DNA from 2 places in the Bradyrhizobium sp. AZCC 2262 genome. Region 1 is predicted to be linked to the other one. Evidence: riboswitches for the same ligand, from Rfam matches in the RefSeq annotation. Region 1 holds a riboswitch; the other holds the start of a gene.
What was found. Region 1 has a riboswitch for cobalamin ahead of V1283_RS25500 (DUF1636 domain-containing protein). Riboswitches for the same ligand answer to the same signal wherever they lie in the genome.
Positions count from the first base shown of each region.

Region 2: linked by a shared signal. The riboswitch ahead of V1283_RS35530 (TonB-dependent receptor) and the one ahead of V1283_RS25500 (DUF1636 domain-containing protein) in region 1 are both predicted to bind cobalamin.

Region 1 covers NZ_JAZHRT010000001.1:5,414,664-5,417,868, reverse strand. Annotated here, with positions in the region: gene V1283_RS25510 (cobyric acid synthase) at 1-699, opposite strand, end outside; gene cobO (cob(I)yrinic acid a,c-diamide adenosyltransferase) at 710-1,363, opposite strand; cobalamin riboswitch at 1,407-1,625, shown strand; gene V1283_RS25500 (DUF1636 domain-containing protein) at 1,720-2,094, shown strand; gene cobW (cobalamin biosynthesis protein CobW) at 2,091-3,140, shown strand; gene cobN (cobaltochelatase subunit CobN) at 3,140-3,205, shown strand, end outside.
Region 2 covers NZ_JAZHRT010000001.1:7,556,102-7,559,306, forward strand. Annotated here, with positions in the region: gene V1283_RS35525 (FecCD family ABC transporter permease) at 1-804, opposite strand, end outside; cobalamin riboswitch at 941-1,139, shown strand; gene V1283_RS35530 (TonB-dependent receptor) at 1,254-3,205, shown strand, end outside.

The DNA of each region.
Region 1 (3,205 bases):
AAGCTCGGTCGCGCGCGTGAAGTAGGGCAGCACCCCAAAGCCGCGCCAGGATGTCCTGGCTTCGATCAGGCGGTAGCCGTCGTCAAACAGCGTGGGGTCGCCGCGGAACTTGTTGATGACGAACCCCTGGATCATCGCAGCATCTTCCGCGTCGATCACGGTCTTGATGCCGACGAGCTGCGCAATGACACCGCCGCGGTCGATGTCGCCGATCAGCACCACCGGGACGTCGGCTTTCCTAGCAAAGCCCATATTGGCGATGTCGGATTTGCGCAGATTGACCTCGGCCGGGCTGCCGGCGCCTTCGACGAGCACGAGATCGGCACGATCCTTCAGCCGCCCAAAACTCTCGAGCACCGCGCCCATGAGCGACGGCTTCAGGTTCGCATATTCGCGTGCCCGCGCAGTGGCGATGCGCTTGCCATGGACGATGATCTGCGCGCCGACATCAGTTTCAGGCTTCAGCAAGACGGGATTCATGTCGGTGTGCGGCTCGACGCCGGCAGCCAAGGCCTGCAAGGCCTGCGCGCGGCCGATCTCGCCACCGTCCACCGTCACCGCCGCATTGTTCGACATGTTCTGCGGCTTGAACGGGAGCACGCTCAGGCCACGGCGTCTCGCGGCGCGCGCGAGCCCTGCGACGATGAGCGATTTGCCCACGTCCGAGCCCGCTCCCTGGATCATCAACGCGCGCGCCATCGAATTGGCCTCAGAACTCGACGCCCGGCTGCGCCTTGATGCCGGATCGGAAGGGATGCTTCACCAGCGTCATCTCGGTGACGAGATCCGCGATCTCGATCAACTCGTCCTTTGCGTTGCGGCCGGTGAGAACGACATGCGTCATCGGCGGCTTCGAGGCTTTCAGAAATTCGACGACCTCGGCGATCTCTAGATAGTCGTAGCGGAGCGCGATGTTGATCTCGTCAAGCACGACCATGCGCAAGCCGGGATCCAGAATCAGTTGCTTCGCCTTCTCCCATCCCGCCTTTGCGGCGGCGACGTCGCGGGCGCGGTCCTGCGTTTCCCAGGTAAAGCCTTCGCCCATCGCATGAAACTGGCAGAGCTCGCCGAAGTGACCAGTGAGCAGGCGGCGCTCGCCGGTATCCCAGGCGCCCTTGATGAACTGCACGACCGCGCAGGGAAAGCCATGCGCAACACATCGCACGATCATTCCGAAGGCAGAGGATGATTTTCCCTTTCCCGCGCCTGTGTGGACGATGATCAGTCCCTTTTCGCCGCTCTTGGTCGCCATGATCTTGTCGCGGGCGACCTTTTTCTTCGCCATTTTCGTTGCATGGCGGGCGTCGACCGAGGCCTCGGAGGCGACGACGTCATCGTCCTCGGCTGCATCCTGTTCAGACATCATCTGCGGTGGTCCTTCGGCTTGACAAGTCGCGGGCTTAGGCAAATGGTGCGCCTGCGTTGGTTCCTGTCGTACGACAGGCGAAGAGGGAATGCGATAGGGCTCAAATCGAGAGGTTTGGGTTCGAAAAGCAGCCGCCCCCGCGACCGTGACCGGAGAGATGCCCAAAGCCACTGATCCCTGATGGGGTTGGGAAGGCGGGGATCGAAGGACAAAATCCTGCTCCGCAAGCCGGGAGACCTGCCAGCGCAACGTTAGAAACCGGCGGACGGGGTGTTCCGCGACGGGGAAGCGAGCCTTCCTTCGGATGGGTTCGCGCGCCTCATCGCCTCCCGCTGATTATCCTGGAAGGGGCGATGACTGTCATACTTCACGTCTGCATTACCTGCCGTGCCGGCCAGACGCTCAGCGAGGGCGAGACCGCGCCCGGCAAGCGCCTGCATGCCGCCATTCTCGACGCCGGCGTGCCCGAAGGTGTCAGCGTGGTTCCCGTCGAATGTCTGTCCGCGTGCAGCCAGGGCTGCTCGGTCGCGCTCAGCGCGCCGGGACGATGGTCCTATGTCTACGGCCGTCTGTCGGACGCCAATGCGCGCGATGTGATTGCCGGCGCATCTGCCTATGTGGCGGCGCCCGATGGCATCGTGCCGTGGCGCAGCCGCCCCGAAATTTTCCGCAAGCAATCGCTCGCTCGCATTCCGCCCATTGCCATCGTGCCGGAGGCCGCCGAATGAACTCCCTCACCAAGGTCCCTGTCACCGTCGTCACCGGCTTTCTCGGATCGGGCAAGACGACGCTGATCCGGCATCTGATCACCAACGCCAACGGCAAGAAGCTCGCGGTGCTCGTCAACGAGTTCGGCAGCGAAGGCGTCGATGGCGAGATCCTGAAATCCTGTGCCGATGCCAATTGTCCGGCGGAGAACATCGTTGAGCTCGCCAATGGCTGCATCTGCTGCACCGTGGCCGACGATTTCATTCCAGCCATGGAGCAATTGCTCGCGCGCAAGGTGAGGCCCGATCATATCCTGATCGAGACATCAGGGCTGGCTTTGCCAAAACCATTGCTCAAGGCGTTCGACTGGCCGGAGATCCGCTCGCGGATCACGGTTGACGGCGTAATCGCGCTGGCTGACGCGGAGGCCGTAGCTGCCGGTCGCTTCGCGCCGGATCCGGACGCCGTGGGAGCGCAGCGCGCGGCCGATGACAATCTCGATCACGAGACGCCGCTCTCGGAAGTGTTCGAGGACCAGATCGCCTGCGCCGACATCGTGCTGCTGACCAAAGCGGACCTTGCCGGCTCGGCCGGGCTCGAAGCGGCAAAGGCTGCGATCGAGGCCGAGATGCCGCGCCGTGTGCCGATGCTGCCGGTCGTCGATGGCGCCGTCGATGCGCGCGTGATCCTCGGCCTCGAAGCAGCCGCCGAGGACGATCTTGCCGCGCGTCCCTCGCATCATGACGGCGAGGACGAGCACGAGCACAATGATTTTGCCTCCGTTGTCGTCGATCTTCCGGAAGTGACGGACATCGATGCGCTGGTTGTTTCGATCCAGCGCCTGGCGCGCGAGCAGAATGTGTTGCGCGCCAAGGGCTATATCGCGATCGAAGGCAAGCCGATGCGGCTGCTGCTGCAATCGGTCGGCGAGCGCGTGCGGCATCAATTCGATCAGCCGTGGGGCACGCGAGCGAGGCAATCAAGACTGGTTGTGATCGGCGAACACGGCGACATCGATGAAGCAGCGATCAGAGCAGGACTTGGGATTGCGGGACTAGGCATCTGATGCACGTCGTTTTTCGCGAGAGCCGCGGCCTTGAGGAGACCGCGACGCCCAGAGACATCGGCCAG
Region 2 (3,205 bases), 2.1 Mb from region 1:
ACCGATGGTGCCGGTGACGGCGACCGCGCCGCCAACGCCGAGCGCCACGCCCGAAATCACGAACAGCCGCAAACGTCCCACATCGACGCCAAGGCTTTGCGCGGTTTCCTCGCCGAGGCTCAGCGCGCGAAAGGCATGGCGCTGGCTGAACAGCATGATCGCGCCGGCAATGATGAACGGAAATGCCAGCATGACATGCTGAAAGCTGCGGTCTTCCAGCGAGCCCAGCAGCCAGAACGCGATCTCCAGCACCACGAACGGATTGCTGGAGAGGTTCATCACCAGCGCGGTCGCAGCGCCCGCAAAGCTCGAAATCGCAAGGCCCGACAGGATGAGGATCAGCAGCCCCGCATTGCGGCCGGCGATCGAAAGCAGCACGAAAACGGACGCGAACGCCGCGATGATCGCCGCGACCGGCAGCGCATAGGAGCGCACGTCGGCCAACCCCAGCGCGATCACCAGCACCGCGCCGAAAGCTGCCGATTGCGGCGCGCCGAACAGCGAGGGCGATGCCAGCGGATTGCGCAACAGGCCCTGCAGCGATGCGCCTGACAGCCCGAGAATGGCGCCGATCGCCAGCGCCAGCAGCGTCCGCGGCAGGCGGATTTCGCGTACGATCACCTGCGACACCTCGCTGCCGCCGCCGAACAGCGCTTCCGCCACCGCAAGCGGCGACAGCCGCACCGGCCCGATGCCGAGCGAAATCAGCACCAGCAGCACAACGAGGACGGCAAGCGCCGCGGTCGCGCCGATCCGCCGGCGCGCGGCATCCTCGTTGCTGATAGTTACGGCCTCAACGCTCATCGATCGTCCTAAAGCAGTTTTGCCCGCCCCGGTACAGGAGCTCAGGCAAGCGTGCCTCATGCGGCAAAAATAGCGCACTCGTCCAGTGAGGACCGCGAGCGCGCCCAAGGCGGATTGACTCGGACTTTGACGAACTTCTACCATAGTTCCCGACGGTTCCCGTTTTGGGGATCAAAAGGGAATGCGGTGCGGGGAAATCCCCCAATTCCGCGGCTGCCCCCGCAACTGTGAGCGGCGAATCCTTCGTCAAAGGCCACTGGGAATCTCGGTCCTGGGAAGGCGACGATGGGTAACGACCCGCGAGCCAGGAGACCTGCCGTCAGCCGTGGTCACACGCGAAGATGTCGGTCGGGGAGTACAGGCATTAGCTTCACCTGGGCTGTTCAAAGCACATGGTGAGACTTGGTTCGCTGTGACGTGCCACTGACGTCATACCGAGGCCTACAACCATGTCTTCCAACATCGAAACCGCGAAGCGGCGCTTCCGGCTTACCTCCAGCTTTCTCATACCCGTCGTATCGCTCGGCGTTTCCGGCGCGCTGGCGCAGCAGGCGCCATCAGAGCAATTGCCGCCGATCGAGGTAACCTCGCCCACCGACCCGAACCGGACCCGCGCCAAACCGACCTACGATGAGGCATCGACCTCGCGCCGCGTCGTGCCGGCGGCTTCGCCGTCGACCGGCACGCAACCCGCAGCCGGGACCGGCTCGAACGTCTCATCGCAAAGTGCTTCGCAAGGCGCTGGCGGAAGCGGCGTCCGGCAATTCTCCGGCATCGTCGGCGCATCGTCGACCGTAATCACGGCGGAGGAGATTTCGCATTCGCCGGCCCAAACGCTGCCCGAGATCATCGCGCAAGTGCCGGGCGTGCAGTTGACCAGCCTGTTTGGCGGCGTGAACGGCGCCAAGACGTCGGTCGATCTGCGCGGGTTTGGCGCGTTCGCCACCGCCAATACCCTCGTCCTCATCAACGGACGCCGGCTCAACGATGTCGACATGGCCCAGGTCGATCTCTCGACCATTCCGCGCGATTCGATCGAGCGCATCGAAATCACGCGCGGCAATAGTGGCGCGGTGCTTTACGGCGACAACGCGGTCGGCGGCGTCATCAATATCGTCCTGAAGAATGGCGTCGGCGGCCCACCCGTTGCCATGCGCGCCGAGGCCGGATACGGCTCCTTCAACCAGCGCATGGCCAATGTCTCCGCGGCGCTGAACTCGGGACCGTGGTCGACGTCGTTTTATGGCAACGGCATCAAATCCGATGGCTACCGGGTCAATAATGCGCTCGACCAACGCAACGGCGTGGGCAACATCAACTACACAACGCCGGACCTCACCGCGTTCCTGACCGTCACCGGCAGCGATCAGAAGCTTGGCTTCCCCGGCGGCAGGTTGGTCGACCCGTCGATCGGCCTGAACGAGTTGGTGACCAACCGCAGGGGCACCAGCACACCATTCGACTACGGGAACCAGCAGACGGCCAGCGTAACGACCGGCTTCACCAAGACCCTGATGAACGGGGTTGATCTCATTGTCGACGGCGGCTACCGGAAAAGGGACACGCAGAGCGGCTTCTTCGGCACGGTGCCGACCATCAGCTTAGCGTCGACCTATAACGATGCCGCCCTGCAGACCTGGTCAATCACGCCGCGCCTGAGCGTCAAGAACACAATCTTCGGGTTGCCCTCAACGATCCTGACCGGCGTCGACTATTACGATTCGACGTTCAACCAGCAACGCGGCGCCTTCAAGGGCGTGCCGCCGATCCATATCTACGACCTCACGCAGCAGTCGCTGGCCGGTTACTGGATGCATACGATCGGCCTGCTTCCGACGACCGACTTCTCCTATGGCGCGCGGGCGCAGAACACGCGCGTCTCGGCGCGGGATCGCTACGACCCCACCGCGCCGTTCGCGTTCGATGCACAGGCCACACCGCTGGACAGCAGCGAGACCAACTACGCGCTTCACATCGGTCTCGAGCATCGATTCACGAACACCTTCTCGGTGTTCGGTCGCGCCGCACAGGCGTTCCGCACCCCAGACGTGGATGAGCGCGTGCTGACGGGCCCGTCATTCGATCCCTTGACGGGCTTATCCTTGTCGCAGAATTTCCAGCTCAAGACCCAGACCTCGCACGACATCGAAGGCGGCTTCCGCGTCAAGACCAACCTGTTCCAGGTGCAGACCAGCGTCTACGCCATGGATCTTGAGAACGAGATCCATTTCAATCCCGTGCTGTTCTACAACGTCAATCTCGATCCCACGCGCCGCTACGGCTCCGAGACCAGCGCCGCGCTGCGCGTCAGCGACACCGTGACGCTCCGCGGTGGCATGGCCTATACGCGCGCTGTCTTCCGCGAGGGTGCGTTCGCGGGCAACGACGTGCCGCTGGTATC